2 regions of the Pragia fontium genome follow, and region 1 is predicted to be linked to the other one. Evidence: predicted binding sites of a transcription regulator. Region 1 holds the regulator's gene; the other holds the start of a gene.
The links. The regulator LexA, encoded in region 1, represses DNA repair genes until DNA is damaged. The targets are predictions, from matches to a motif close to TNCTGTATGTACATACAGNA.
Positions count from the first base shown of each region.

Region 1 (16,120 bases):
GTGGTGATATTTTCCAGCAGGCGATCGATCTCGTCACGAACAACCTGTGAGTCAGGCAGAGTATTGAGGATTTGATACTGAATCTGGCGGATTTGTTCGATTTTTTCCTGACGCACATCTGGGTTACATCCTTCTGCCAGAGCAACCAGTAAGTTAGTAACGCCGGCAGAGGCAGAAAGCACCACCACTTTTACGTCAGGATTGGATAACACCACGTCAGCGGAGTTGTTCATGGCGGCACTGTTGGCCACGCTGGTTCCGCCAAATTTTGCAATAACGATTTGAGACATAAATCAATAATTCCTCGTGTCAGGTGGGGCTCAGTATATAGCCCTTAAATTCATCAGCCTTGGCACAAAGGAAGCGCGGTAAACAGGGAGCAAGCGTAGGAAGAAAACACTACGGTACACCCAGAAGCGCTCCACCTTGCCAGAGTCTAGTTTGTCGCTGCGTCAAACGTGTTTGCGCGAATGCTACTTAAAGACTCTTATTCCCACAATATGTTTGTGGGTAACATGGGTGACAACCCAAGGGATTCAGCCCTTGTGGTCGACGGTGCGCTTATCCGGTTAGCGAACTGCCTCGGCGTCGTATCCCCTGGAGTGTCTTCATCGGATACCGGTTCCTCTGACACTTTACCTGAACGACGCGCCTCTTCTGGCTTATGTATTAGGATACACAAGTAGGCCTTAAGAAATAGCGGGTTCTGAAGCCGGTGTCAATGGTGTTTATGTGTTTGTTTTTTATTTCTTTAATCGGCTATCGGAGGTTTACTTGGTTTTGTGGATTATGGATAGATAAAAGCGTTATTGAGGGGCGGTTTTTCGATGTTTGCTGCTAAGTTTTTTGCGGTTTTTATAATAATTATTTTTTAACTTATTGGTGAATATAGAGGATTAAAAACCGGAGAAGCCTGATAGTTTCCCCGGTTTTGTCTAAATGATGAGATTATTTAGCAACAGCGGTAAAACGCTGGCGAATATGTTTGCCTTGTTCCAGCTCATCGATCATGGCAATGGCATAATCAGCATAGCTAATGGTGCTCTCACCGGCGGCATTCACCATCAGGCGATCGTTACCCAGCGTAAATTGGCCGGTACGTTTGCCATCGGCCATAAACATGGCGGCAGGGCTGAAATAGGTCCAGTTAACATCGTTATGGGATTTTAACTGTAAAAACGCTTCGCCCATATTGCTTGCCGTTGGTTTATAAGCGGCAGGAAAATCAGGGGTATCCACAACGCGTAGCGAAAGTTTATCGTCAACGTATAGGCTACCTGCGCCGCCAACCACCAATAAACGGGTGTGTTGGTTACCTGATAATATTTTAGTCAGGTGTGCTAATGAACTCTGATGTTGCTCTTCATGCCCGGCTGGGGCATTAAAAGCATCGATCACTGCATCAAACGGCTTCACGTCGTCGGCGGTTAAATCGAACAGGCTTTTTTCCAAAATCTTGACTGATTTGTCGGTGATTTTTGTTGCATCACGCACGATTGCAGTGACTTGATGACCCCGGCTGAGTGCCTCAACCATAATTTTATGACCGGCTTTACCACCGGCACCAATAATTGCTACTTTCATCGTATTGTCCTACCGTTTGTTTTTAATAGATTGATACCAGACTGACTGGTTAAAACATGCCGTTACCGTTAGCGGATTGTTTAGGAATCGCTTGGATCACGTCCCAATGCTCAACAATCTTGCCGTTTTCAAGGCGGAAAATATCAATAATGGCTTGTCCGTTATCTTCTGGTGAACGAGTACTTTTGACATGCAGAATCACATAATCACCCTCGGCAAACACCTGCTTGATTTCGCTTTTGCCGTTCGGTGAATTTTTCTTCAGATAATCAATATACTTTTTGAAACCTTCTACGCCGTCTTGCGCATTGGGATTATGTTGGATATAAACTTTTCCCAAATAGTGAGCCGCCGCTTCGCCATCCTTGTCGTTGAGCGCCTGCTGATAAAATTTAGTCACAACTTGTTTGTTCAATTCCTGTTGGTTCTCTGTGGCAGCGTGGCCGACCAGAGAAAAAGTAAGCAGTAACAGGCTAAATAATAATTTGGACTTCATGGGACTCTCCTGGGCTGTTTTATCCATTGGCTTGACGCTATTGGCGATATCGCTGTTCGATTAATTTGACGGGACAACTTTAATTGCTTTTTATTGTTTTAAATATAGTCTATTCAATAATAGTTTGTTGCAGAAAGTGAGCGAATAAATGGACCGATTAACGGCAATGCAGGTATTTGTCGAAACCGTCGAGCGCGGTAGTTTAACGGCGGCTGCAGAAAGGTTGGGATTAACCCGAGCGACGGCCTCACGTTATCTTGCCGAATTGGAACGTTGGCTCGGCGCCAGATTGTTGCATCGTTCTACTCGTAGCCTGAGTTTGACATCGGCAGGTGAGGAAGCCTTAATTGACTGTCGGCAGATGCTGCAGGTACAAGAAAAGATGCTGGCGGGTAAACTGGATCATTCATCGGAACCGAAAGGGGCTTTACGCATCACCTGTAGTCAATCATTTAGTCAGGCCTATCTGTCTGGGGTGATCGCCGACTATTCGTTACGTTATCCTCAGGTCAATATCGATATCCAACTGCTGGAACGCAGTATTAATCTGGTGGATGAAAGAATTGATTTGGCTATTCGCATTACCAATACTCTGGAACCGGGTATCATTGCCAAACGACTTGCCCTTTGTCATTCCGTTGTTTGTGCCTCACCGGAATACCTTAACCGAACCGCTCGCCCGCAAACGCCGGATGATTTAGCCCAGCATACCTGTCTGACGCATTCGCAATTTAGTACCCACTCTTGGTCTTTCTATGATCCTCTGGATAAGAGTAAAATGATTCGAATACCGATTAAGGGCAGGATTTGTGCTAACGAAGCCATGGTGTTGAAACAGGCGGCATTAGCGGGAGTAGGGGTCACGTTATTACCTACTTATCTGGTAAAAAATGAAATTATTGATGGCACATTAGAGGTTATCCTACCGGAGTATAAGCTAGAGACGCTATCGGTATATGCCATTTATACTTCGCGTAATTATATGTCGCTGGCATTACGTGCCTTACTCAATTTTCTTGATGAACGATTCAAATCGGATGCATTCTGGCAAGGTGAATAGCGGTAATTTTAGGTATTTTCTTTGATTATCTGTCTATAATTTGAAATATGAATTTTTTGCTGAATCCTGTCAGCCTTAGTGTGAACATGATAGCCTTTGGCTATTGGTGAAAGTCATCTAATTCACAGGTAAACGGGATACAATCGATGCAAATTTTATCTTTATTTTATGTAGAAGGGTCCAATGATGAAAAGTATTAACCCGACGGAAACAGCCGCATGGCAGGCGCTTAATCAGCATTTTGCAGAGATGAAAGACGTTACTATTCGTGATTTATTTACTCAGGACAGTAACCGGTTTGCTCACTTTTCAGCAACGTTTGATAATCAGATGTTGATCGATTTCTCCAAGAATCGCATCACCGATAAAACGCTGACGCTGTTGCGGGAATTGGCAAAAGAATCCGATCTGACCGGTGCGATTAAGGCCATGTTCAGCGGTGAAAAAATAAACCGTACCGAAGATCGCGCAGTATTGCATGTTGCATTACGTAATCGCTCTAATACGCCGATTTTGGTTGATGGCCAAGATGTTATGCCGGAAGTGAATGCGGTACTGGCTAAGATGAAAGCCTTTTGTCAGCGCATTATCAGCGGAGAATGGAAGGGCTTCAGCGGTAAGGCCATCACTGATGTCGTCAATATCGGTATTGGTGGTTCGGATCTCGGACCTTATATGGTCACTGAGGCTTTACGTCCATATAAAAACCATTTATCCATGCATTTTGTGTCTAACGTTGATGCAACGCATATTGCAGAAACGATTAAGACCCTGAATCCGGAAACCACCTTATTTCTGATTGCTTCTAAAACGTTTACCACTCAGGAAACCATGACCAATGCCCACACCGCGCGTGACTGGTTTCTGAGCGTCGGTCAACCGAAGGACGTGGCTAAACATTTCGCTGCATTGTCGACCAATGCCAAAGCGGTTGCCGAGTTTGGTATTGATACCGACAATATGTTTGAGTTTTGGGATTGGGTTGGTGGGCGCTATTCTCTGTGGTCGGCCATTGGTCTGTCGATTGCGCTATCGATCGGCTTTGATAACTTTGAGAAGTTGCTGAGCGGTGCTCATGCCATGGATCGTCACTTTGCCGATATGCCAATAGAGAAGAACCTGCCGGTCACGTTGGCGCTGATTGGTCTGTGGTATAACAATTTTTATGGTTCGGAAACCGAGGCCATCTTACCTTACGATCAGTATATGCATCGTTTTGCCGCCTATTTCCAACAGGGAAATATGGAGTCCAACGGTAAGTATGTTGACCGTAATGGTAATAAAGTGAGCTACCAAACTGGTCCGATTATTTGGGGTGAGCCGGGTACCAACGGTCAGCATGCGTTCTACCAGCTTATTCACCAAGGTACTAAGCTGATTCCATGTGATTTTATTGCACCGGCTCACAGTCATAATCCGTTGAGCGATCATCATGCTAAACTGCTATCCAACTTTTTTGCTCAGACTGAAGCGTTGGCATTTGGTAAGAGCGCCGATGAAGTACGTGAAGAGTTTGTCAAAGCTGGACAGCAAGCTGCTGACTTTGAAGCTATTGTTCCGTTTAAAGTATTTGAGGGCAATCGTCCGACTAACTCTATTCTGCTAAAAGAGATAACGCCTTATAGTCTTGGTGCGCTTATTGCGTTGTATGAGCATAAGATTTTCACTCAAGGTGTGATCATGAATATTTTTAGCTTTGACCAATGGGGAGTAGAGTTGGGCAAACAGTTGGCTAACCGTATTTTACCGGAGCTTTCTGGTAATCAGTCGGTTTCCAGCCACGACTCATCAACTAACGGTTTGATTAATACGTTTAAGCAATGGCGTTAATGGGTCGTTAATCAGTAACAATGCGGGGATAAAATGTATTCCCGCTTTATTGTGAAATGAAGGAAAAACTATGCAGGATAACCTTAAGCGAGCGACTTTCGTGGGCAGAATACTGCAAACAATATTAAATTTTTGGCTGCTGGTGTTGGCAATTATTCTTATTGTTTTCCTTGGTAAAGAAACCTATTCATTGATTCAGGTACTCTTTGTTAACTCAGCCCAGTCTTCCAGTTATTTATTGATTGAAGGCATCGTCATCTATTTTTTATATTTTGAATTTATTGCCTTGATCGTCAAGTATTTTCAGAGTGGTTATCACTTCCCGCTACGTTATTTTATTTATATCGGTATAACGGCGATTATTCGCTTAATCATTGTCGATCATAAAGATCCCATTGATACCCTGATCTACTCCGGTGCTATCTTGATACTGGTGATTGCGCTTTATCTGGCGAACACCGATCGATTAAAGCGTGAGTAAACCTCCGTCAGATTATTGACGTATTGTTAAAAAATAGTTCTAAAAATGAAGCCTTCAGTGTTTGCTGAGGGCTATTTTACGTTACAATAACCGCCTAATTCTTTATAGCCAATTGGTTATCAGAACTGATTATATTAGGGTGTTACCATGGTGAACCAGACGCTTTCTGCGCCAAACTGGAAAGATCGAAACTGGGATTCGTCGGCAGCGCACTTATTGACTCAATCAGTTTCTGACTGGTTGCTGGAAGAAGATTCTATGACCAGCCGCTGCGAGCGGTATTGTCAGAACGTGATGGTTAAGCCACTGTTTGAAGGGTATGTATCCTTTGACCTTTTAGGGAAAGAAATATCAGAATTACCGGTAGATACACGTTATTGGATACGTGAAATTCTGCTGTTTGGTGATACCATGCCGTGGATATGGGCGCGTACTGTCGTACCCGAAAAAACGCTGTGTGGTCCCGAGCAACGTTTGACTGCGTTGGGTGATATGCCTTTAGGGCGTTATTTGTTCAGTCATGCAGAATTAGAACGAGATTACATCCAGGTTTCATTGTTTGATGACCTGTGGGGGCGACGCTCCCGCTTATGTTTATCTGGTAAGCCTCTGTTATTGACAGAAATTTTTTTACCGTCGGCACCGTTATATTAATGGGGGAAAATGTGACTCAAGGCAAATGGCTGGCTTACTGCCGTTTGATGCGTATTAATCGGCCAATTGGCGCGTTACTCCTGCTCTGGCCAACGCTTTGGGCTTTGTGGCTGGCTGGAAAAGAGACGCCAAATGTTTATATTTTGGTTATCTTTATCATCGGCGTATTTCTGATGCGCGCCGCCGGCTGCGTGATTAATGACTTTGCCGACCGCAATTTTGACGGCCACGTAGAACGTACTCGTTCTCGTCCAATGCCTAGCGGAGCGGTAACGGAAAAAGAGAGCAAGATACTATTTTTGGTGTTGGTCACCATCTCTTTTCTTTTGGTTCTGACGCTGAATAAACTGACTATTTTACTTTCTGTCGCCGGTGTGATCCTTGCCTGGATGTACCCATTTATGAAGCGCTTTACTCATCTTCCTCAGGTGATTTTGGGTATGGCGTTTGGCTGGTCAATCCCCATGGCGTATGCCGCCGTTAGCGATGCGCTACCGTTGAGCTGTTGGCTACTGCTGTTGGTGAATATTTGCTGGACTGTGGTTTACGATACGCAATATGCCATGGTTGATCGCAATGATGATGTAAAAATTGGTATTAAATCGACCGCTATTCTGTTTGGCCGCTACGATAAAATAATTATCGGTTTACTCCAGTTAGCGACGGTATTGCTACTGGCTTGGATTGGCTATTTAAATCAGCTGAGTGGGCCATTTTATTGGTCTTTACTGCTGGTGAGCGCGCTGTTTGTTTATCAGCAGCAGCTGATTGCCGGGCGTGAGCGAGAGAAGTGCTTTCAAGCTTTTATGAATAATAACTATGTTGGTTTAGTGATTTTCCTCGGCTTGCTGATGGATCTTACCATCGGCTGAAGAGGTGATTAAATCAAAGTCGGATGCTTATTTTTCTGACAATAAAAAATGCCGGCAGGTTCATCATAACCTGCCGGCATTTTATTTTGCGCTACGGTCTATTCTTCCGGTGTTGCTGGCTCAACCGATGCTTCAGTGACGCTTTCGATGGTTAATTTCACTTCTGGCGTCATCAGTCTGGTCAGCATGTCGTACATCGACTGAATATTTTCAGGAATGGCATCGCCAACGTCATTGATATATCCAGCGCTGCGTAGTGTTGCGACCAGCGTAGAGAATACCGCTTTATCAAAGAACTCCGGCGCATTAATACCGTGCAGCACCGAGAGACGCTGTGCCAGCAGGCGACTCTCTTTTTCCAGCATACCGCGATTAATGCTCGGGTTATTACGTAACAACGATAGGGTGATGGTATAACGCTGTAATGTTTCCCGAACGCCGGCGGCCAACAGCTGTAGGGCACGTATACGAGGGGGATTAAGCACCAGTCGGCCATCCGCCAGCGTTTTAATCAGCTTCTGCCGTTCCAGCTCATTAATCAGTGTTTCAATGACGTCAGGTAGCTCTTCTGCATCGTAGTGCATGAAAAGCTCTTCTCGCAGTAATGGATAGATCAGAGCGACCTGTTCAATAATTTCCTGACGAGAAATACTGTCGTGATGCATAACAATACTGGAAATCAACGATGGTAAAACCAGCATATGGTGAATGTTATTGCGATAGTAGGTCATCAGCACCGCTTGTTCGCGCGGTAGGACAATAATTTCACCTGCGTTATCTTTCTCGACTTCAAATTTACTCATTTTCAGCGCGTGTTCCAGCATTTGCTCAGGGGTACTGGATGGCACCGTGGCATCTTTTGCATAAGGAACATTACGCAGTAGCTGTGTATAGCAGTCGAGCTGCTCAAGTAGCTGCTCACGGGTTAAGGCGCGCTGGCGAGAGGCCAGTAATGCGGTACAACACAGGTTCATGGCATTGGCCGCTGCCGCATTATTGATATTGGTCATCAGCCGGTTGGCGATCTGGTTAACCGTTGGCGTTAGCCAGTTTGGTCTAGGGGTTTCTATCGGATCGACAGCGTCACGCCAGTCCGGAACATGCTGATTGAGGTACGTCATCAGTGGAATAGGTTCACCGAAGTTAACATAGCCCATTCCCAAGTTACGCAGCTTACGCATGGTGCGCACAACCTGCCACAAGTTCTCTTTCTCTTTGGTGGCACCGCGTAGCTCGTTGGCGTAAGTACCCACTTCCATTACGTGCTCATAACCAATATAAACCGGTACCACGGTGATAGGACGATTACCGCCGCGTAGCATGGCCTGTATGGTCATGGAAAGGGTGCCGGTTTTCGGCTCCAGCAAACGACCGGTACGTGAGCGCCCACCTTCAACGAAATACTCAACGGAGTAGCCGCGGTTAAACAGCTCCCCGAGATATTCACGGAATACGGTGGAGTAAAGTTTATTGCCTTTGAAAGTACGGCGAATAAAGAACGCGCCCAAACGGCGGAAAATCGGGCCAGCAGGCCAGAAGTTCAGGTTAATACCTGCGGCGATATGCGGCGGTACCAGCCCTTGATGGTAGAGCACATAAGAGAGCAGCAGATAGTCCATATGGCTGCGATGGCTTGGCGCATAGACGATACCGTGCCCATCTTGTGCCAACTGACGTACACGTTCGGCGTTATGGACATTGATACCCTGATAGAGGCGGTTCCAGGTCCAACTTAAGACGCGATCGGTTACTCGTAGGCCTTCATAGCTAAAGTTGGCGGCGATCTCTTCCATAATATCCACGGCGTTTTGTTTCGCCTTGGTGAGAGAGATCTTTTTGGCCGTTGCTTCTTCTTCTACCGCTTTTTCAATGGCTTTAGAGGTTAACAGTTTATTAAACAGATCCTGACGCATTGGCAGTTTCGGACCGGTGGCCGCCAAACGCTGTCTGGCAAAGTGTATGCGCGCAACGCGGGCGAGTTTTTGCGCAATACTCTTGTCGGTGCCATGTTCGTTCGCCATATGGCGTAATGACACGGGTTGAGAGAAACGCACAAAGCTATCGCGACCAAGCCACAGGACAACAAAGAATTTTTGAATCCCGTTAAATAGGCGTAGGCGAGGAGCGCCAGTGTTTCCATGACCTTCACGGCCAGGAGAACGACCAAACATCACCGATACCGGAACCATTTGAATATCTAAATCTGGATGATTGCGATGCAAATCCAAATAGTCGTGGAACAGTTTGACGGATTCTTCTTTCGGTGCGTAATAGCTAAATAACCGTGGGCCGTCATGAGTAAACACATAACGGGGCAGCAATTGACCGTCAACTTCATAAGGTTCTAGCGGATCGGGTAACTCCTGAGCCAAACATTGGGCCCGTAGGGTTAATAAATCCGCTTTTGAGTTATAGGGCAGAACATAGAGTATCGGGCGTGTGGTATCTAATCCCAATTCAGCCACGGGATCGGAAGGGATACATTTGCTACGAACTAGCATTTTTATAGGTATATTCAATAGCTTATAGTAAAGTTTACGCCAACCAGACATAAATATTGCGAGCCTCATATAAATAGTGAATTGCAAGAATAACAGAACTATACGTAATCTGTGATGATGTGATGTCTGATAATTGCTAAAATTGGTTAGAATTTTTTAGAGGACGTCATTAAATGAATCAGGCAACGGGGCTAACCCGCATTATTAAAGCAGCGGGATACTCATGGAAAGGATTGCGTGCCGCGTGGCAGAATGAGGCAGCATTCCGTCAGGAAACGGCGCTGGTTGTGGTGGCGATAGCGCTGGCAACATGGCTGGATGTGACGATTATCGAACGTATTTTATTAATTAGCTCAGTGGTGTTGATCGCGATTTTTGAAATTATTAACAGCGCGATTGAAGCGGTGGTTGATCGCATTGGCACCGAGCGTCATGAGTTGTCAGGCCGGGCTAAAGATATGGGGTCTGCGGCGGTATTGGTCACGATTTTTCTGGCTCTGTTTGTTTGGGTGAGCATTCTTTATAGTCATTTTTTCTGAGTTATCTCATAAATATATCTTTTTAAGGTTTCCATCCAATGGATACCTGTATATACTCACAGCATAACTGTATATAAAAACAGGTTGAGGGAATCCAGAGATGAAAGCATTAACCGCCAGACAGCAGCAAATTTATGACATGATTCGTGACCATATCAGTCAGTCAGGTATGCCTCCAACTCGTGCTGAGATTGCCCAAACTTTGGGGTTTAAGTCGCCTAATGCGGCTGAAGAACATTTGAAAGCGTTGGCGCGTAAAGGCGTTATTGAGATTGTTACCGGTGCCTCAAGGGGTATTCGTCTGTTGATGGAAACCGAGCAAGAGGGGCTGCCACTGATTGGTCGTGTGGCTGCAGGAGAACCGTTGCTGGCGCAGGAACATATTGAAAACCACTATCAAGTTGATCCTGCTTTGTTTAAACCTCATGCTGATTTTTTGCTGCGGGTTAGCGGTATGTCAATGAAAGATATTGGTATTATGGACGGTGATTTACTGGCGGTACATAAAACTCAAGATGTACGTAACGGTCAGGTTGTGGTTGCCAGAATTGATGATGAAGTGACGGTTAAGCGCTTGAAGAAGCAAGGTAACGTTGTTCAGCTATTACCTGAAAATGAAGAGTTTTCACCTATCGAGGTTGATTTACGTGAGCAAAGCCTGACCATCGAAGGGCTTGCGGTTGGCGTGATTCGCAACGGCGATTGGATGTAATTTTATACTGATTGGCTTCTGATGCAGAAGTACGATACAAAAAAGCGCCTTTGGGCGCTTTTTTATTGCTGCAATATATTGGACATTATTTCTTCGTCAGAAAAATGCCATCCATTAAATTATTTTTATGTTGTTTTAGTCGGGCAATATCGTAATGGCTGGTTAATAGCAAAGTATAAAGTTTATTCTGATAGTTCATGAGTACAAATATACCGGAGATATCCTGATTCCCGTCTTTGGTACTGACCTCAAGCTGTTCAGTTGAGACTTCACCATAAACCTCGGTACTGCGTTTTAATTTGGCTGATTGAAACTCAAAGCTTTCGGCAATGGCGTCAACTTCATCTTTCAACTGAACGCTATCTTCTAACTGTTGAGCGGAGATTCGTCCCAGCAGATTTGGGTCAATTTCATTTTTTAACAGCCAAATAGATGACAGATCGGTTTCTACCAGTTCCCAGTTGTCCGATAGTTGACCGGGTAGGCCCGTTATCTCCGTCCAGTTTTGTACGGAAGTATGATGCTGATTATCATCAATAAGTTTCATGAGCTCATCAGTCGCCCTGGCAGGGGTATTTGATAATGTCCCAGCAATAGTCAGAAGCGCCCATATAAACTGCTTCATTGTTGTTTTCCTTGGAAAATTACCCCTAACATTAGGGGAATAGCATAGTGATTAATGATCGAGGTTACTTATAGTTAGTATGATGAGAATATATCCTTTATTGACGGGGGAATAAAATAAAAAATACGAATAGGATGATATCCTGATTCAATTGAGTAATTTGATTTTATATGTTGGTTTTAATGTTTTTTCTCTGGTAAAGGGGTTTTTAATTTGATTAACCTATTGTTAATTAAATATTTATCGATATGAGGTCTATTGTTAATAATAAAATAATTCATTTAACTTTATAGCGTTATGACTATTTTTACACAATAAATGAAATCGTGGGGTATTCTAAAATAATGATTTAAATATTAATTAATAATAATTAATTTAGATAACTTACTTAGGCTTTTACACACTTAGAACAAACACCGTGTGTTTCTAACACGCTGTGCTGAATAGTAAAATGACTTTTCTCCGCTAACTCTTCTAATAACCGATCGATGCCTTGTGCATGATATTCAGTCACTAATCCACAGCTATCACAGATAAATAAGGCTGAAGTATGCAGTGGTTCGCCAACGTGATGGCACACGACATAGCTGTTTGTTGACTCGATTTTATGAATGAATCCTTGTTCTAATAAAAAGTCGAGGGCGCGATAAACTGTTGGCGGCTTGGCCTGAGGTTCAGATAAACGCAGCAGGTCTAATAAATCGTAAGCGCTAATCGCATTTTTTTGTTCGGCCATCAAACGTAGGACTAACTGACGCTGTGGCGTTAACCGCACGGCGCGTTGTTCACAGAGCTTTTGAACTTTAGCCAACATTAACTCAATATTGATCGATTTCATTGTTATCTCTTTTATTGACCATCTTGCTATAGATTCTACCATGCTTAGGGCGGCAATCGATAGGGCTTCGCTATCCGCTGAGGATTAAGTCCGGTCAGTTATAGCTGAGATCTGTTTTTTCTATGGTAGAATATGTGCCCTATATATTCTGTTAATTCCCTTAAATTTATTTATCAACAGAAACAACTATCTGATAGCCGTTAATTCATAATGAATTCTGATAAAACACATCCTTACCCGATGCAGCGCTTTTCCGTTGCACCGATGCTTGACTGGACCGATCGTCATTGCCGTTATTTTCATCGTTTGCTGAGTGGGCAGACTCTGCTGTATACCGAAATGATTACTACCGGCGCCATACTGTTTGGCAAAGGTGACTATCTGGCCTATAGCCAGGAAGAGCAACCTGTAGCACTACAACTGGGCGGCAGCGATCCGCAGGCGCTGGCTGAGTGCGCCCGGCGGGCTGAGGCCTTAGGCTATAGCGAGATTAATCTGAATGCCGGTTGTCCTTCCGATCGAGTACAGAACGGTCGTTTCGGCGCTTGTTTAATGGCAGAACCCGAGCTGGTGGCTGACTGCGTTAAAGCGATGAAAGACGCAGTGTCGATTCCAGTGACGGTAAAGACCCGAATTGGTATTGATGATTCTGACAGTTATGAATTCCTTCAGCGTTTTATCACTGTGGTTTCAGAGCAGGGTGATTGTGATAACTTCACGCTTCATGCGCGTAAGGCTTGGCTTTCTGGCTTGAGCCCGAAAGAAAACCGTGAGATACCTCCGTTGGACTATCCGCGCGTTTATCAAGTGAAGCAGGAATTCCCTCATCTGACTATTGCGATTAACGGTGGTATTAAAACCCTGGAGCAGGCTAAAGAACATTTGCAATACGTTGATGGCGTCATGATGGGCCGGGAAGCGTATCAAAATCCGGGGATACTAGCCCAAGTAGATCGCGAGTTGTTCGGCATTGAGGGAGATATTCGTCAGGCATCCGATGTGGTAGAGGCGATGTACCCTTATATTGAACAGGAGCTGTCCAAAGGCACCTATCTTGGTCATATAACTCGCCATATGCTGGGATTGTTTCAGGGAATACCCGGAGCACGCCAGTTCCGCCGACATTTGAGTGAGAATGCTCATAAGGCCGGTGCCGATGTTGAGGTTTTGCGGCAAGCGCTGGCTTTGGTGACGGGGAAGGATAGTTAGTTGAGTTTGAGTAAGAGAGTGAAGATAGCTTCTGGGCTTACTGCTTGTTAGTTAAGCTTAATGACAGCAAAGGTTTCGTCCACAATTAGTACAAAGAATAAAATCAACTTGGGTGCACGTGGCCGAGCAGGGTGCGTTAAGGGCGAACGCCCCCTGCACCCCCGCGCCTTCGCCCATCATCCTTGATGGGCGTGCTCCCTCACTCAGTTGTCGGCTGAATTCCAGCGCTTAATAAAAAGGGCAAAAGATAGCACTCATTCGTGCCCAGCCAAATTCCTCGGGCGATAAGGTGCTTGCAGAATCGAGACCTCTTCATCACTCAGCGTGAGAGACAAAGACGCTACTGCATCATCTAAATGATGGGGTTTACTGGCTCCGATAATCGAAGACGTAATCCCCGGGCGGCTATTTACCCAAGCCAGTGCAACCTGAGCCGGAGGTACACCTCGTCCAGCGGCAATCTGTTCAACGGCAGCGACAATGGCATCTTCCTCAGCCTGATGGTTATACCAGCTATGAGCCGGGTCATCAGTGGTGGCGCGGAGGGTTTGGTTTTTTCTGGAGCCGGTGAGGACGCCGCGGGCAAGCGGTGACCACGGCGTGACGGCAATCCCCATTTCATTGCACAGCGGCAACATTTCTCGCTCTTCTTCACGATAAATTAAATTATAGTGATTCTGCATGGAGACAAATTTAGCCAGCCCGTGTTGCTCCTGTAGCGCTAACATCCGCATAAATTGCCATGAATGCATCGAAGAAGCGCCAATATAGCGAGCCTTTCCTGAACGAACCACGGTATCCAGTGCTTCAATGGTTTCCTCAATGGAGGTTTCTGGATCAAAACGATGGATGATATAGAGATCAACGTAATCGGTGCCCAGACGTTTCAGAGACGCATCAATACTCTTCAGAATATGTTTACGTGACAGACCGCGATCGTTTGGGTTATCACTCATTGGCTGAAAGACTTTGGTGGCAATCACCACATCATCTCGCGGCACCGCGCTTAATAGCGTTTTACCAAGCACTTCTTCGCTAGCGCCTAAGGAGTACATATCGGCGGTGTCGAAAAAGTTAATGCCGAGATCCAACGCCTTCTTGATAAAAGGTCTGGTGGCGTTTTCGTCCAAGACCCAGTCGCGCCATTGCGGACTGCCGTAAGTCATACAGCCGAGACAGAGTGGGGATACTTTGATGCCGGTAGAGCCAAAACGAACGTATTTCATTTGGAATCTCCTGTCTTATCGTGAGTTGGGTGGCTACAGTAGCCACTAATTTTTTTATCAAGGACCAGCAGGCAGTTTTGTAGTTCAGCTAAGCGGGCACGGACATTTTCACGGTGATCCTCCAGCAGCATACGGCGTTGATCTTCAGTTGCGGAACCCGCTGCAACCAATTCAACATAGCGCAGCATATCGCGTAGCGGCATGCCGGTGGTTCTCATTTTGCTAAGAAAATCTATGCGATTGAGGGTGGCTTCATCGTAGTGGCGCTGACCTGAGGCGTCACGGTGAACGTGAGGCAGTAAGCCGAGACGTTCATAATAACGTAAGGTATGTGCCGTGAGTCCGGTTCTTTTGGCCAGCGTACCGATTTTCATATAACAGACCTGTTCGTGAGAAGTGGTACCACCTTAAAGGTTAGAGTGCACTCTAGGTCAAGTAGAAAATGGTTTTGTTGACGAAATTGTCAGAGATACGCAGGCAGCGGTTGCTACCTGCGCAGAGGATAAAAATTAGTAAATACCGACCACTACGTGTTTATCATCGTTAAGACAGCGGCGATAAAACTGTAACAGTTCCGTCAGCGCTTGCTCCAGCTCAGTGAACAAAGAATCTTTATCCTGTGAAAGCCAGATGTCCGGGTAGATATCATTATCGTTTAGCTGCTGAGGATTAAACTGAGCTTTCAGCGATGGTAGATCCACTTTTTCCAGCGCAGCGATAATTTCTGGCAGTTCATTATTACCGATGGCGGCAATAAAATTCTCCTCATCCATCACATGCACGCCCACGATGGCATCGCTTAAAGGACTGTCTTCTAACGGAGTGCTGGCAGAGGTTCCAGTGAGAATAAAGTGCAGCCCATCCCACATTTTACCGATATCCAGCGTATCGTTTTCTTCCTCAAGCTCTTCTAATTCATCAAGCAAGGTTTGCTCGTTAAGTTCGATCAGGTTACTCAATTCATTTTCGCTGATAGCGGTATAGCAGGCTTGTATTCCCATGGCGGATATCCGTATGTCAGTTGTCTGGGCACATCATAAAGCAGCGCCGGCGTTTAATCACTACCGGCGTTCAGTGGTATTAGGGGATTAGCAGGCATGAACCTGATGTCGCCCGACTTTCCAGGGTTTTATGAGCCCTTACGGCATCTTTCAACGGGAACTGTTGTTCCGATGGAACATTAACGCTAATGGCACCGCTGGCAATCATAGAAAATAGTTCGTTAGCCGCATGCTGCAATAGTTGCTTCGTGGTGATGTAATTGCCAAGGGAAGGTCGAGTGACAAACAGTCCGCCTTTCTGATTCAAAATCCCTAAGTCCACGCCAGTGACTGCGCCAGAGGAGTTACCGAAGCTGATCATCAGACCATGAGGCTTCAGGCAGTCTAATGATGCCAGCCAAGTTGATTTACCAACCGAGTCATAGACCACATTGACTTTTTCACCGTTGGTCAGAGCCACGACTCTTTCGGCAATATTTTCTGTTCGATAGT
Region 1 is NZ_LR134531.1:3,466,714-3,482,833, reverse strand. Features, by position in the region: gene lysC (lysine-sensitive aspartokinase 3) at 1-290, opposite strand, end outside; lysine riboswitch at 407-665, opposite strand; gene EL341_RS15070 (NAD(P)-dependent oxidoreductase) at 949-1,584, opposite strand; gene EL341_RS15065 (nuclear transport factor 2 family protein) at 1,634-2,080, opposite strand; gene EL341_RS15060 (LysR family transcriptional regulator) at 2,229-3,140, shown strand; gene pgi (glucose-6-phosphate isomerase) at 3,327-4,970, shown strand; gene psiE (phosphate-starvation-inducible protein PsiE) at 5,041-5,451, shown strand; gene ubiC (chorismate lyase) at 5,599-6,105, shown strand; gene ubiA (4-hydroxybenzoate octaprenyltransferase) at 6,105-6,977, shown strand; gene plsB (glycerol-3-phosphate 1-O-acyltransferase PlsB) at 7,076-9,529, opposite strand; gene EL341_RS15030 (diacylglycerol kinase) at 9,652-10,017, shown strand; gene lexA (transcriptional repressor LexA) at 10,118-10,729, shown strand; gene EL341_RS15020 (hypothetical protein) at 10,815-11,354, opposite strand; gene zur (zinc uptake transcriptional repressor Zur) at 11,743-12,192, opposite strand; gene dusA (tRNA dihydrouridine(20/20a) synthase DusA) at 12,403-13,401, shown strand; gene EL341_RS15005 (aldo/keto reductase) at 13,656-14,627, opposite strand; gene EL341_RS15000 (MerR family transcriptional regulator) at 14,624-15,001, opposite strand; gene EL341_RS14995 (YfbM family protein) at 15,137-15,628, opposite strand; gene EL341_RS14990 (quinone oxidoreductase) at 15,708-16,120, opposite strand, start outside.

Region 2 (16,120 bases), 1.1 Mb from region 1:
ATCTTGTTGAGAACAAAAGCAAGACACACGTAAGGATACATCGAGTAAATCAAATATCAGGATCCGGTCTTCCTGATGATTGTCCTTTGGTTCTTAAAGTTGATGGTATTGATGTAGTCGGATTGCAGCAGAATCAGTTTGTAGATTTGTATTTACCAAACGGTGAGCACTCTTTATCTGTAAAATTTAAGTGTGCTCTAACAGAATGGAAGAAGTCTGTCACCCTTGTGGCTGACGGGGCTACTCAGGAATATGAAACTGAAATTGGAGTTGCTGGACAATATCGAATGTGGCGAACAAAGTAATTCAATTAATTTAAGCCATGACACCTCCTTCGGGAGGTTTTTTGTTGAGTTGTATTTTAAGAGATTTTAATTTTAGGGAAATTACCGTATATCACTCAATATAAAAAAGGTGATATCAATTAAGATAATCACCTTTTAAATTATATAGATAGGAATTATTGATTAAAAGCTGCTGGTATCTTTAAACAGACCCACTTTTAGGTCGGTAGCGGTATAAATGACTTTGCCATCAACCAATACTTCGCCATCAGCCATTCCCATAATTAAACGACGGTTAATCACACGCTTTAAGTGTAAGCGGTAGGTGACTTTAGTTGCCGTAGGCAGAATTTGTCCCATCAGTTTTACTTCACCAACGCCCAGAGCGCGGCCTTTACCTTCGCCACCAAGCCAACCTAAGTAGAAGCCAACTAATTGCCATAGAGCATCGAGGCCTAAGCAACCAGGCATAACTGGGTCACCGATAAAATGACAGCCAAAAAACCACAGGTCAGGATTGATATCCAGTTCAGCTTCGACATAGCCTTTGTCGTACTGTCCGCCGGTTTCGGTCATTTTTACAATGCGATCCATCATCAGCATGCTTGGTGCTGGTAGCGGTGGTCCGCCTGCACCAAATAATTCACCACGGCCTGACGCAAGCAGGTCTTCTTTCGTATAGGATTCGCGTTTTTCAAACATATTTGAACTAGCCTTATTTTTTGAAAATGTAAAATGGCGGTGTAGCCTGAAATATTATCGGGTTAGATTAGCTTACAGTTGTAAGCTGAACAAGTCCGATCAGCCACGATTAAACCAGTTGAGCCAGCGTAAAGCCCACGGTAACCGGTTACGGTCATTGCCACCAGCCTGTAAAATTCTTTCCTGAATAGCGCTAAGAATGCTTGGTTTGTTTTCATCAACGTAAGGTAAGCCTATCAATAATGGTAATGCATCGTGAACGTGCTCAATGCCCCATAGATGAAAACGCTCCTGTTTTACCGCTTCCACAATCTCACTCTTTAAACATAAGTGACGAACGTTAGTTAAGGGTAAAATTACCCCTTGGGAACCGGTTAGTTCCCGACGATTACAAACATCAAAGAAACCTTCAATTTTTTCATTGATGCCGCCGATAGTCTGAACATTGCCAAACTGGTCAACAGAGCCTGTTACGGCAATTTGTTGATTAATTGGCTGTAGTGATAGCGCGCTGATCAGGGCGCATAAACCGGCCAAAGAGGCGCTGTCACCATCAACTTCCCCGTAGGATTGCTCAAACACGATTGAACTTGAGAAAGGGAACTGTTGGTCAGAGGCTAACTCTGCGGCAATAAACGCCTGCATAATCATGATGCCTTTAGCATGAAGATTACCGCCCAACTCAGCCTTACGTTCGACATCCATAATTTCGCCATCGCCCAGATGAACCACGCAGCTAATACGTGATGGTTCACCCATGGCACGCGGATGGCCGGGATATTCTAAAACGGATAATCCGTTAATTTGGCCAATGACGAATCCATCGGTTTCAATGTGTACTTGCCCCAGGTCGATATCATCTTGCACCATTTCTGACAGATAACTTTCTCGCCACAGTTTTTCTTGCTCGGCTTGAGTAATCGCATCTGCCGTAATGCTTGGTGAGGCAAACGGTGTTGCTTCACTCAGCATTTGGCTTAACACTTGAGGGCACAGGGGAAGCTTTTCCTGATCGCCACTTTTTCTAACGGAGGCATTGATCAACGAAGGATAGGCGCTGGCATCGATAACTGGTAATTGATAGTGGCAGGCTACTGAATTTACATATTCGCACCAGGTAGCAATATCGCTTTCTTCGTTAATAAGCAGGTCGGTTTCAAATTCGGTATACAGAACCTGCTCAGTCAGTTCTGGCTCTAACTCCTGTAGTTCACCTAATCCGTAACGGTCACCGACAAGAATGACTTTTAGGTCAAGCGGCATAGCGGGAATAGATAAAGCTAAAGGACGCGTATCGTCAGCGGAGAACCATTGAAAACGTTTGCTGGTAACGGCCTGTTTTAAACGGAACCATAAATGCGGCTGCGTGAGTAAAGTCCGCACCGATAAAATAAGGATTCCACCGTTAGCTTTATGTATTAAACCCGGCTCTAAAGTATATTGATCGCCTTGTTTACGTAAGCAACCGAATAATTGCTCCGTTTCCAGCCATTCTTCATATAGACAGTGACTGGTGGCGGCGAAGTTATCATCGCGATGCTGTGCATCGGAGCGGGTAATAACGCCGTTATTGATGTCATATCGGCTGCCAATAACATCATTTTTAGGCGATATGATGCTTTGGAGTGCATCATGGATTAAAGCAAGATAGGGACGACTGTCTACGGCCTTGACCAGCATAAACGGTGAGCCGCTGGCATGTTGATGACAAAATGTTGCTAAAGACTTTTTTAAGCGAGGTTGAGTCAACGCGATATCTAACGGCTCGCGACGATATTCTCGTTCGAATAAGTTCTTATAGTCTGCGGTATTGGGCAATAATTGTTGCCATTCAAGTCGATTGATAGTCAAAGTATTCGCTGTTTTATTCAAAAAGGAAAACGAGATTATACAAGAAACGGGCAGAGTTCATACTCTCGTGTTCAGTTAGCTCTATATCTGTACAATATTATAGACAATGATAGCAAAACGATCGGGATAGGGGCTTGAGAAGGTTAAAAAAGCTGCTATGCTACAAATGTTACGCGGTCACTCATTGGGTGCATTATGAAATATCAGCAATTAGATAATCTTGAAAGCGGGTGGAAGTGGAAGTATTTAGTAAAAAAGCATCGTGAAGGTGAAGCGATAACCCGCTATCTGGAGTACAGCGCTGCTCAGGAAATGGTCGATGAATTGTTACGACTGGAAAATGAGCCACATAAAGTACAAGAGTGGATCAATGCGCATATCAATCCTGATTTATTGAATCGGTTAAAGCAAACGATTCGCGCCCGTCGTAAACGGCATTTCAACGCTGAACATCAGAGTACGCGGAAAAAATCTATCGATCTTGAGTTTCTGGTTTGGCAGCGGCTTTCCGCATTATCGCAGCGTCGAGGAAGTACGTTGTCGGAGACAATTGTTCAACTGATTGAAGATGCGGAGAGAAAAGAACAATACGCCAATCAGATGTCACTATTGAAACAGGATCTAAAAGCCATTCTTACTCAGGACAAATAGTACCAATTTGATGAAATAGTGCTGTTGTTGTTTCTTAGCTTGAGCAAATAAATTTTGAGTAAAAAAAACCCCGCTAAGCGGGGTTTTCATAATTTTTAACTCGAAGACTTACTTAACTGCTTTGATAACTTCTTTAGCAGCTTCGGTAACTTGAGTTACAACGTCTTTAGCGCCTTTAACTTCGATCTCTACACGACGATCTGGAGCCAGACAATCGATCAGAGCTGCGCCACGCTTCATACCGTCACAGGTAGAACCAGTAACTGGGTTAGATTTGCCTAAACCACGAGCAGAAATCTTATCAGCTGGAATACCTTTAGATACTAAGTAGCTAACAACGCTGTGAGCACGTTGCTCAGACAGTTTTTGGTTGTATTTTTCAGAACCGATACGGTCGGTATAACCCAGAACCACGATAGAACCGTCTTGTGGTCTGATTGAGTTTAACTCACCGTACAGTTGATCCAGAGCTTGTTGACCTTCAGCTTTCAGGTTTGATTTGTTGAAAGCAAACAGAACGTCTGATTTCAGAGTGAAACGCTTAGTTTCAACAACTGGAACCGCTACAGCTACTGGAGCTGGTTGGTTTTGACCGAAACGGTAAGCAACGCCTAAGCTCAGCATGCCGTTGTCTGGACGAGTACCAACTGAATCACCATCACCGATGTTGTTAACCCACTGGTAATCCAGACGGGTAGCGATGCTTGGAGTGATTGCATATTCAACACCAACTGCTGCCAGTGGAGAAACGCCAGTATCGTTATCTGACCAAGAACCACCGGTAGAGTAATGTACTTTAGAATCTGCACGCCATCCCATAGCACCTAAACGAGTGTAGATATCCAGATCGTTCATTACTGGATAGCTCAGTTTAGCTGATAATTGGATGCCTTGTGCTTTATAAGCACCGCTGGTGTCGCCACGGTAAGTCATACGACCTAACCAGTCATAACCAAACTCGAAGCCTAAATATTGATTAGCTTGATAACCAACATATGCACCAGCACCTAATTGGTTAGGGTGGTCATTGTTGTTGCTAGGTACGCCATCATAGAAGCCAGTGTCGTGGTAGCTAGACCAACCAACTTTAGCACCGGTGTACCAAGTGTTATCAAGAGGAGCGGCTGTCGCTGCAGTAGCGAAACCGGTTAATGCCATTGCTAAAGCAATTGCTGTCTTTTTCATTTTGCGCCTCGTTATCATCTAAAATAGTAGTGATATAAGTTAATGCTTTGCGGTTCTGGTTTTAAAGTTCGAAGATAAAGTACCCACGTCAATCCATGACTGACATCGAGAATCCGGAACCATAAAGCAACCTAATCAAGGTAAAGTTTACAACGTGTCAGGAAAGTTACAAGTCTTGAGTTCTAAAAGAACATAAAAATACCATGATTAGTATAAATATTAACATGCATTTACCTACAGATTGATACTTAATTAAGCGCGCTGTTCAAATATTAGAACAATTGAAAGATTCATTTATTAGCGAGATAAATGAAGGGTTATACGAATAGATAATTATCTCATTGAACGTGTTACGATTTTTTGAAATTGTTTTATGTAACATAAAATTACATTACCTTCCGTTATGTAATGTTATGTTAGTTTAAGTAAAGATGACGGTTTAGGTGTTATCAAGTAGGGGGGGATTGATAAAGAGTGGGGAATGGTAAAAATAAAAAGAGTGCGGGTTAGACAGAGGGATTAGAAGATAATCATTTTTAAATTAACATTGGGTGATTATTTACTAACGGTTATAAGAAATTATTTATAATGCCTCTTAATTAAGCTAGTGCTTGATTTATATTTTTCTTGGTAAGCATTACTTGTTTATTGTGATTTATTGAGTAATAACTTAACGCAAAACTAATATTTCAATTAATTGATAGAAAAGAATGTTTTCAAACAATATAGGCTTAATGTGCCTGAGCTCATTCATATCAGGATAAAGTGAAAAAGTTATATTGTCTCTATTCTATGTGGTTTTAATGCCAATGGGCTCTATTGAATAAGTCAGGCTGGTAAAATTGCCCTTGATTTGCCGATAAAGGTTGCAGAATGAAGCAGTAGCAATCCCCATCGACAGCTGCTTGGCGAAGTTTTTCTTTAACATTCGGTGCCATTGACGGTAACCAGGCTATAACAGAACTAAAATTTCCACTTTTTAACGCTTTTTCAATCATCTCCACACTCATTTCGATAGAGGTTGTATTTAAAGCAACCGTCTTTTTTTCAGGCAAACCCAGGCTGTTTATCCAATAGCGGTTTAAGCGACGTTCAGGTGAAAGCCAAAGTTGCCAGCGTGGTTGTTGGCCTAGCTGTTGCAGGAAAGGAAGCAATAAATGCAGAGTAAATGGATTTTGTGGGTCGTACACAATTTCGCTAACCAGATTCGCACCATAGCGACCGAGCGAGCTTTTATCCATTGGGTTAATCAATGTATGTAAAGCGTTACTGTAAGTTTGCTGAGTTGAGCGCATAAATTGGTGACCTCTCCATATACTGTGTTTTTATACAGTATAAGAGGCGAGGGAGAAAATCAACTATTTTCAGGGTACTTCGCATATTTTATATCAAATTATCGTTAACTAACTATTAATTATAGATATATTTTGATAATCAATTAAGTTGAGTGTGATTTAATCGAGTAAGTGTTTCTCGTTACAGGTTTCACTAATTTTTACTCACTCTTTAATCTCAAGGCGGAGAAGATGTATGAATAGAGAAGATACAAAAAGTTTAGTCAAAGATGTTATCGGGTATTTTAGTGAACTAGGTGAACTCACCTCCCGTTCGATGTTTGGTGGGTATGGTATTTGTAAAAATAAAGTCATGTTTGGTCTGGTTTCTGACGATAAATTTTATTTAAGGGCAAACAAGTATCTTGAATCGGTATTCATTAGTTATGGCATGTCACAGTTTATCTATAATAAACGCGGCGTACCGGTATTGATGAAGTATTACCATGTTAATGAGTCACTCTGGCAGAATGAAGAAATATTAAAACGATTTGTCACTTATGCTTTGTCCTCCGCGATGACGGATATGGAAGAAAGGCTGATACAGGAATATCTTCGTTTAAAAGATCTGCCAAATCTCAATATCGGAATAGAAAGATTACTCAGGCAAGTAGGCGTCAGAACTCGTGAAGATTTAATGCATTTAGGGGCGTTAAGGACTTATATAAAACTTCGTGAATTTAAGCGAGATGTTAAGTTGGATTTGCTTTTCTCTTTGGCTGGCGCAATCAAAGGTTGCCACGTTGCTGCCTTGCCTAACTCATTACGTAATGAATTGATAGAACAGCTCAGAACACACGATCAAACGAAATATAAAGAGCTGGTAAATTATTCTGTGTAACAACCTGCATATTAAAGGTGATCGCCCAGACGGTCACCAAACTTAATAATAGAATGACTTTACTTCCTGACTGTTTATTGTCTCAATCTCCACTTTGCTTAGTTTGAGCAATATCATTCAATATATTACGCGATGATGAGGTTGCTGGCGTTTATTGCTTTATATCCGTGTAAATCTTATCTGACAGTGTAATAAACTCGGGCAGTAATCCTATAATTAACGCTAACTGTTGTGTGACTAGTGGGTTTTTACTACTGGCACTGTTCATTTCGGTTATTTGTTGATTGATTTTTTCTAAGGCTAGCATTGTTGATTGAGTATCATCTGAATTAACCTGCAAAGCATCACAGATATAACAAACTGCATCATCCAATAAGGATAATATTGCAGGGCTTTCGGTCAATTTTTCACGGTGGGCACCTAAGGCCGAGATGTATCCTAATAAAGAGTGGTTTAAACACAGCAAACGAAAGCCCTGATCTAATTGTTGCGTATCTTTTCGGGGTTCTGCTGCCATGCTGGAGATAACGGAGGCTAACTCAGCATCTCGGTTATGGGCGTTACGGCGTACAATTCTATAATCTACACTATTGTTTTTACCCTGATGATATTGCTCGAGAATGGCATCAAGATAACGGCAGTTGGCATCAATGGCTTTTTTAAGTACCAGCGAAATATGTCTGAATTTCCAGTCTGGCCAGATAAAACTGACCGCAGCCCAAGCAATCCCGCAACCAATCAACGTATCAATAACGCGCGGTATTGCAACCCGGAAACCCTCTCCCAGCAAATTAAAGCAAAATAGTACCAGCAAGGTAATAAACATGGTGGCATAGGCATATCGAACGTTACGGAAGGCAAAAAACAAGACTCCGCTAATCACAATTAATATCAACTGTCCTTCCTGAGAAGGGACGAAGTAGAGAATAGGTAAGCCGAGCAGAATACCGGCAATAGTTCCTAATACTCTAAGCGTCAGGCGAGCACGAGTCGCGTTATAGTTAGGCTGGCAGACAAACAGACTGGTTAGCATAATCCAGTAGCCATTTTGTAAATGGGCCAGCTGAATAATGGCGTATCCGATAAAAAGTACGATCGACATCCTGACGGCATGACGAAATAGTTCAGACTGAGGCGTTAAGTTTTGAGCGATGCGTGACCAGATATCTTTTATTCCGGTGAGCTTATCATCCGCCAGCGTATTATCTTGGGGCGATGGGGTATTCACCGTCTGTTCTGATTCAATATTGCTCAACTGAGTATCAATACCTTTCAGATTTTTTAATAAATGATGTAAAGATTGAATCAGACTTGATGGTAAGTCTCGGTTAGCCTGTAAGTTAGATAAGCTTTTTTCCAAATGGGCTAAGGCCTGCGTCTGATAGGTATCATAAACGTATTTCTGATGAAAACGAATTGAGTAAGCAATGCTCAGACAGGCCTTCGACTGTAGCGTCATCAAGCGCTGAAAGCGGAACAGAATATCGGTATAGCGTAATTTTTTGCTTAGTTGCTGGTATTGGGCGTGGGAAGAGCTGGCTTGTTCATGAATATCTTGAGCCACAAAATAATAGCGTAACATGCGACGAGTGTTGCGCTGTCCGCGATCGCCTTTCAGTCGGGTCAGCAATGAGACTTTGGTTTGGTTAAGCGTGTTAACCAAGTTGCCATTGGCCATGGTGGCGTGAATCAACTGATCGGTAAACTGGTGTTCTTCATCGGGATCAAACAACATTGATTTGGCATCGAGATAGCGGGCCAGATCTTCAAAACAGCGGGCCAGATTGTCCTGTAAGGGACGAATAGGCAAAATCAGGTGGCCAAGTAATGTAATCAGGTTATACCAAATGGCGCCGATTAACAGTAATAACGGCTGTACATACCAGACGTCGTACATGGATACGCCCAACATGGTATAGATTGCGATAAGCAGGGCACCAAAAGCGATAGTTGCATAGCGTTGTCCTAAAGAACCAAGCAAAATAAAGCTGGCGGTGGACAATAATAAGCCAAGGGCAAACAGCCACGGATAGGGGAATAGCAGCTCAATTGAGACTGAGGCAATAAAAAAGCAGGCTAGCGTAATCACCAGATTACGCAATCGCCCGGTTAAACGGTCATCAAGATCGGTGAGCGCGGCGGCCACCACGCCTAAAGTTAGAGGAATGGTGAACAGACTTTCCCCATACCACCAGGGAACAAATACCACGCCGCTAAGCGCAATAAAAATACGGATGCTATAGAGCAAGTTGCTGTTATAAAAGTAACGGCGTAACCCTAATATAAATGACATTACATCAATACCTTATTGCGCGAATACTATGACTCAGCGAGCTTTATTGTTGAAACTGACGTTTGGCTTTGGCGATACGAGCTTGCTGAGCAACTTCAACAGGCACCACTCGGCGACCGACCGGCCATAGTGCAATAACGGCAATCTTGAAGTTAGCGATGCCGACCGGAATACCAATGATGGTAATACATTGGGCGATGCCTGCGCAGATATGGGCCAAGCATAGCCACCAGCCAAAAAATACCAGCCAAAAAACGTTCAATGCCGTTCCGCCAGCATTCATTAAAGCGTTACGTTCATTAGGATTAAGATCGTCAACGTGTATGGCTTCATTACCAAATGGAAATAGGGACAGTTTGGTAATTTCCCAGCAAGAGCGGGTTAATGGCAGCGTAAAAATCAAAACAACGGTTAAAACAGTGGCAAAAAGCCATCCTAAAGTAGTAAAAACCCCACCCAGAATAAAATTGAGTATATTTAATATACTGCGCATCAGGTTGCTCCATATAAGCGTCAAAAGGTAACGGATATAAAAGTATAGCCGGTACCTATTGTTACGGTTTATAGCACTTTACTCAATGGAAAAGAGACATTGGCATTTTTTTAGCCTATAAATACAGCGCTTTTATGCTATTCCAACTGGAGAGCAGAGTGGAATAAAAGGTAAACTGAATCATTATGGTCAGACGTACAGAAATAGGTGGTGCATAACGTGATGGAATTGAAGTCAACTTCTGTTGGTCAACATTTGGCCCAGCACCCCTATAATAAAGTCAAAATGCTCCACGCTGGCGTTGAAGTCAGCGGCCCCAAGCACACTTATACCATTCCATTTAATCAGTTAATTGCTATTCGTTGCAAAAGAGGATTGGTCTGGGGAGAGCTGGAGTTTGAGCTACCGCAGCAAAAGGTGGTGCGACTTCACGGTACGGAATGGCATGAAACTCAACGTTTTTACCATCACCTTATGCAGGTATGGCAGTTGTGGGGCTTAGAAATGAGCCAAATTGCCGCCGATGTTTTACTCAAACAGATGGAAAAGATTGATCAGCGCCTGCAGCAGGAACGATGGTTGACGCATCAGGACTTAGTCGACATTCAAGCTGAAATTCATACTTCCCTTGTTTCGCTTCCGCTACCCAAAGAACGCTTACATGAGTTCCCTAATTGTCATCCGCATTATCAACGCTGTGTGGAATGGATAGATTCAGGTACCGACATCATTGATGCGACTAACCAACGTTGGGTTCAGCGTATGTTGCAGCAACATCAGGCATTTTTCCAACATATTGAATCTCAACCGTTGAACCCAACCCAGTGTCGTGCGGTGATTAGCGGTGAAAAAAATGTTCTGGTTTTAGCTGGCGCTGGGAGCGGTAAGACCTCGGTATTGGTAGCTCGTGCCGGCTGGCTGTTATACCGTAAAGAGGCTAAAGCCGAAGATATTCTTCTGTTAGCGTTTGGGCGTAAAGCCGCCGATGAAATGAATGCGCGGATTCAACAGCGCTTGGCGACGACGGAGATACAGGCGAAAACTTTTCACGCTCTGGCGCTGTCGATTATTAGTCAATCCAGTAAAAAAGTGCCAGTTATTAGTAAACTGGAAACCAGCAGTAAAGCTCGCCAGCATTTTCTGATTGAGCAGTGGCACTCTCAGTGTGCGGAAAAGAAAAGTCAGGCGTCCGGCTGGCGAACCTGGCTGTCACAGGATATGGGTTGGTCTTTGGATGAAGGGGCATTCTGGAAAAACAGCGGATTATCCGAGCGGTTAGCGACGCGTTTAGATTATTGGATCGGACTAATGCGCAATCACGGTGGTAGCCAGGCTGAAATGCTAGCGCTGGCACCGGAAGATCTACGTACAGATTTTCAGAAAAAATTGCGCTTACTGGCTCCGCTACTTAAAGCCTGGAAGAAAGCCTTAAAAGAAGAGGGAGCGGTAGATTTTGCTGGCCTGCTTCATCAGGCGGTTAATTTGATCGAGAAAGGTAAGTTTATTAGCCCGTGGCGCCATATTTTGGTGGATGAATTTCAGGATATCTCTCCTCAGCGCGCCGCGTTAGTGAATGCACTGCGTCGTCAACAACAGGATAGTAGCTTATTTGCGGTGGGGGATGACTGGCAGTCCATTTACCGTTTCAGCGGGTCTGAACAATCTCTGGTAGCCGATTTCAACCGAATTTTTGGGATGGGCGAACAGTGTGCGTTGGATCTGACTTATCGTTTTAATCAGGGGATTAACGATATCACCAGTCGTTATATCCAGCAGAACCCGGCGCAGATTAAGCGCAAAATTGGCAGCTTGTACCAAGGGGATAAAAATGCCATCACCATCTTGCCGGATAGCCAGTTAGAAGCCCTGTTGAATAAATTAAGCGGTTATGTGAGGCCGGAAGAAAAAGTCCTGATCTTAGGGCGTTACCACTATTCCAAACCGGAAGTGTTGGCGAATGCATCAACGCGTTGGCCGAAGCTGAATATGGAATTTATGACCATGCATGCCAGTAAAGGGCAGCAGGCAGAATATGTGATTATTCTTGGTTTGAGCGCCGATAGGGATGGATTTCCGGCAACGGAGAATCATTCCGTGATTGAACAGGTGCTCTTACCGGAAGTTGACGACTTTCCCTATGCGGAAGAACGTCGATTACTCTACGTGGCCCTGACCCGGGCGAAACACCAAGTTTGGCTAATGCAGGATACGGCATCGCCCTCGGTTTTTGTGAAACAGTTAGCGGATATTGGCGTAGCGGTGAAACGTAAACCTTAAAAAAGCCTGACAGGCAGGCTTTTTACATGATGCTTAATTAGCGAGGGCGTTTTATTTTAAACGTTCCTGTAAGTATTTTTGATAATCAGGAATGGCGATTTCTATCTCTTTTTCAAAGAGGCCTGAATTAATCAGCATATCTGCCGTTGAGCGGTTAGTGGCAACAGGAATATTCCAAACGGTAGCTAAACGAAGAAGCGCTTTCACATCGGGGTCGTGTGGCACGGCATTAAGGGGATCCCAAAAGAAAATCAGCACATCAATTTTACCTTCTGAAATCATCGCACCAATCTGCTGATCGCCGCCCATTGGGCCGCTAAGCATACTGTGAACCGGGATTTCTGTTGCTCGTTGAATTAAATTACCGGTAGTGCCAGTGGCAAAAAGTTTATGCTTGGCTAAGGTGTTTTTATTGTCCTCAGCCCATTTTAGCAAATACTGTTTACAGTGGTCGTGAGCAACCAAGGCAATGTTTTTTTCTACTGAAATTATCCGCGTTGTCAGTTGCATATGCAGTCAAACCCCTTATTGAAATAATTATGTCCCATAGACTACTGAAACTCCGTTTCAGAAAAAAGGGATAATGGATAAAAGTGTGCATTTAGCTAATTTTAATGTTCAGATGACATGGGTTTCTGACAAATCTCGTTTATCTGAATAGCGATAGAAATAAGAACATTAGAGGGGGAGCGCGATGGAAGACCGTGACATATGGACTATTTTAAGAGAGGTGAAGACCATTGCCTTAGTGGGTGCCAGCGATAAGCCAGATCGTCCCAGCTATGTGGTTATGGAATTTTTATTATCTCAAGGTTATGACGTAATACCCGTTAGTCCCAAATTGGCTGGGCAAATGCTGTTGGGGCAACCGGTATTTGCTAACCTGAAGGATATACCGCGTCCGGTTGATATGGTGGATGTCTTTCGTCATTCGGATGCAGCTTATGAGATTGCACAGGAAGCCATTGCGATTAAGGCTAGCGTTCTGTGGATGCAGATTGGCGTGATTAATCATGAGGCGGAAGCACTGGCACAGAGTGCCGGATTGAAAGTGGTGATGAATCTGTGCCCTAAGATTGAGATAAAGCGATTGGGGATGAATCAATCATAGTGATAGGTTTATTTTTTAAGCCCGCATCGCGTCATTGTTGTTCGCTTAGCGGGCTTTTTTATGTGCATCATTAAGCCGTCGAATAGCGCAGTTGAATTGAAAATAGAGGGAGAGCGTGGGGAGAATAGACCCAAGTGGAGATAATAAAAAGCTAATAAAATTATAGAATTGCTTTAATCCTACCGCCAATTGTGAGCCAGCTAACATATCGAGTGATTACTTTCACACGACGCCAGACAGATTGATTTCGATCAACATCAATCATACCGACCAGTCGGTATGATTCCTCGCATGAATAATAACTACCAACGCAAAAAAGATCCTGAACGTATGCAGGAGCAATTACTTCAAGCGGCGAGCGTTATTGCCGCCCGAGATGGTATTGCTGCGCTTTCTCTGAATGCTGTTGCGCTGCAAGCTGGCGTCAGTAAAGGAGGGTTATTACACCACTTTCCTGGAAAACAGGAATTGATTCATGCTTTATTCTCTAATCTTCTTGGCCGAATGGAAAAGAAAATTGTCGCCCTTGAGCAAGAGGATCCACTACCGGAAGGGCGCTTTAGTCGAGCCTATCTGATGTACATTGCTGGCTTGGGCGAGACGGATGAGAGTAGAGAGTTAGCCTTACTTTCACTCGCTATGCCAAAAGAAACGGTGCTGCGTAAGTGCTGGAGAGACTGGATGCTGGAACATCTCAGGCACGGTGATGAAATTGATCGGAGCTATATTGGTAATCTGGTGCGCTATGCCGCAGATGGGCTGTGGCTTTCTGAATTGACCGAGGGGCCCACCATGACACCCATTGAACGTCAGGCTCTGGTTAGCAGATTGGCGGATATGACGCGGGGAGGCAATGAAAACATCGTTCTCCCCGACCACAAGTAGGCGTTGGTAACATAAGCAAAGGGGGCTGTAATGAAATATAAAATTAATGCCTTTCTCTATTATGACGCTACTGAAGGTTCACTAAAGTTAGACGATAACGGTACATCCGATACTACGCTGTCAATTACGGCCAACGCTCTGCTGTATGTATTAATCCAAAATCCGGGCGTCATGACGCGCGATAGCGTTATGAAGCAGGTCTGGGATGATAATGGATTGGTTTCTTCAAATAGTAATTTAAATCAATATATTAGCCTGCTACGTAAAACATTTCGTAATTATGGTATTGAGAACATTATTGTGACAATACCGAAAGGCCGTCTGGAAATTAATCCGACTCTGACGATTGAAGTAATTGATAACAATATCCTTCACCCGGTTTTACAACAGCAATTAATTCATGATGAATTGGCCGATAAACAGCAAGAAACATCAGATAAAGCGAAACAAGAAAAGAGTACGGAAATTTCTGTTGATAAAAACTGGGGTTATGCCGGGCTATTCATTTTTATTTTTGCCTGTGTGATGTTTTTTATATCCCACCTTTCAGAAAGCGCTTCGCCCCAAGGTATCAAATTGACGGCGGTTGATCATGACAGATGCGAGTTATTGTCGATAGAAAAGATGATCAATACGGCCGTTAAAGAAGGGTTTATTAAGAGTTTCGACGCGGTGCGAACCCGGCTTTCTATTAACTGTGGGGAAGATGAACGGTTTTTATTTTATTACGGTGACAAGTTACAAACCAACGGACTAGGGCGAACTTTTTTGGCGCACTGTGCCAAGCATGAAGACAATCCCTTTAGTTACTGTGAGAACTACTTTTATTATGCATGGAAGTAAAGGATGAGCGTAAAACATCATTGTGGAAAATTATTCTTTTTTGCCGCGCTTTTTATGCTGATATTTACTTCATTGCCGATAGCATGGCGTATGTTACCGATACGCGATGGCGCGATGAGCTGTTCAACTAAAGCGATCATGCATTTTGAAGATACAAAAATGCAATCGGTAAACGCCAATATCCATTTCAGCTTTTTTGGCAAAGGGAAAGGCTCAATTGTGGTTGAAGGGTATACCACTTCCACTGAAGGTTATCTCTATTTGCAACGGTATGTTCAGTTTGATTATACCTCCGAGCGAATTTCTCCACTGGAACGTTATTACCGAGTGAAAAGTTGGCAGGCCAGTAAATCCTCTATCGATCAGTCACCTGACGTTGTTTTTGATTATTTTATGCGCGAGATGTCGGATAGCCATGATGGTTTATTGCTTAAAGCGCAAAAGATGAATGATAAAACGCTGTTGCTCAGTTCTTTGAACTCTCCGCTCTATATCTGTGCATTAAAACCCATTAGATAATTTATTGAATATTGGTTTTTTGGTGAATGGTAATCATTGGGTTGATGATGGTTCGTTCAACTCAATGACCGCGAAAATGTCGTCCACTATCAGCACGAGAATAAATCAGTATCAATATACGTGGTCGAGTAGAGGGCGTTAGGGGAACGCCCTCTGCATTGAAGGCTTTCCAGAAAAATAAACATGAATTCTTAACTATGATTTATATTGTCATTCCCGCATTTATACCGTCATCCCTGCGAAAGCGCTGAGGAATCCCCAGAAAAATAAACATGAATTCTTAACTATGATTTATATTGTCATTCCCACATTTATACCGTCATCCCTGCGAAAGCGGGGACCACCCTCAGCCCTCAGTGTCTTCGCTTGGGTTAACGTACCGGCGCTGATTTGGTTATTCGACTTATTTCATAAGACCCTCCCTAACGGGCCAGCACAAGTGTTGTTCAAAATGGCTAATGCCATTTAGTCAGACAAAGCAGCGCTTCACTTAGCTGTCGGCTGAATTCTAGCGCTCAATAGAAAGGGTAAAAGATAAAACTCAACGATCGCATTTTCAGTATTACAACTATTCGACGACTTTTTATCATGCCTCGTGTCGTTGTTTCTACGATTTTACCCTTGGGAATGATGGTCACTGCATGATTTTTCATGATACCGCGCCCAGTTTGCCAACGGTTTCCCCTCAGTAAGCCCAGCACTGCCTGTCTGAAACATCCGATATCAACAGTTGGCCATTTCTTCATGTATTGGATAACCGTATCAATTTAGCGTTATTTCTCGTCTTTTGACCTGCCTCATTTTTGGTGAAAAACAGGCTTAATTGTTTTTTATCAAACTTGATCTGGTCA
Region 2 is NZ_LR134531.1:2,376,313-2,392,432, reverse strand. Features, by position in the region: gene EL341_RS10325 (hypothetical protein) at 1-305, shown strand, start outside; gene fabA (bifunctional 3-hydroxydecanoyl-ACP dehydratase/trans-2-decenoyl-ACP isomerase) at 468-986, opposite strand; gene EL341_RS10315 (AAA family ATPase) at 1,086-2,837, opposite strand; gene matP (macrodomain Ter protein MatP) at 3,033-3,488, shown strand; gene ompA (porin OmpA) at 3,597-4,673, opposite strand; gene EL341_RS10300 (cell division inhibitor SulA) at 5,474-5,968, opposite strand; gene EL341_RS10295 (TfoX/Sxy family DNA transformation protein) at 6,204-6,848, shown strand; gene yccS (YccS family putative transporter) at 7,000-9,141, opposite strand; gene EL341_RS10285 (YccF domain-containing protein) at 9,185-9,634, opposite strand; gene helD (DNA helicase IV) at 9,857-11,911, shown strand; gene EL341_RS10275 (methylglyoxal synthase) at 11,963-12,421, opposite strand; gene EL341_RS10270 (CoA-binding protein) at 12,606-13,022, shown strand; gene EL341_RS10265 (TetR/AcrR family transcriptional regulator) at 13,302-13,907, shown strand; gene EL341_RS10260 (winged helix-turn-helix domain-containing protein) at 13,938-14,750, shown strand; gene EL341_RS10255 (FidL-like protein) at 14,754-15,269, shown strand.
Region 2: a site for LexA is predicted at 5,989-6,008, ahead of EL341_RS10295 (TfoX/Sxy family DNA transformation protein). Genes of this name have one in related genera too.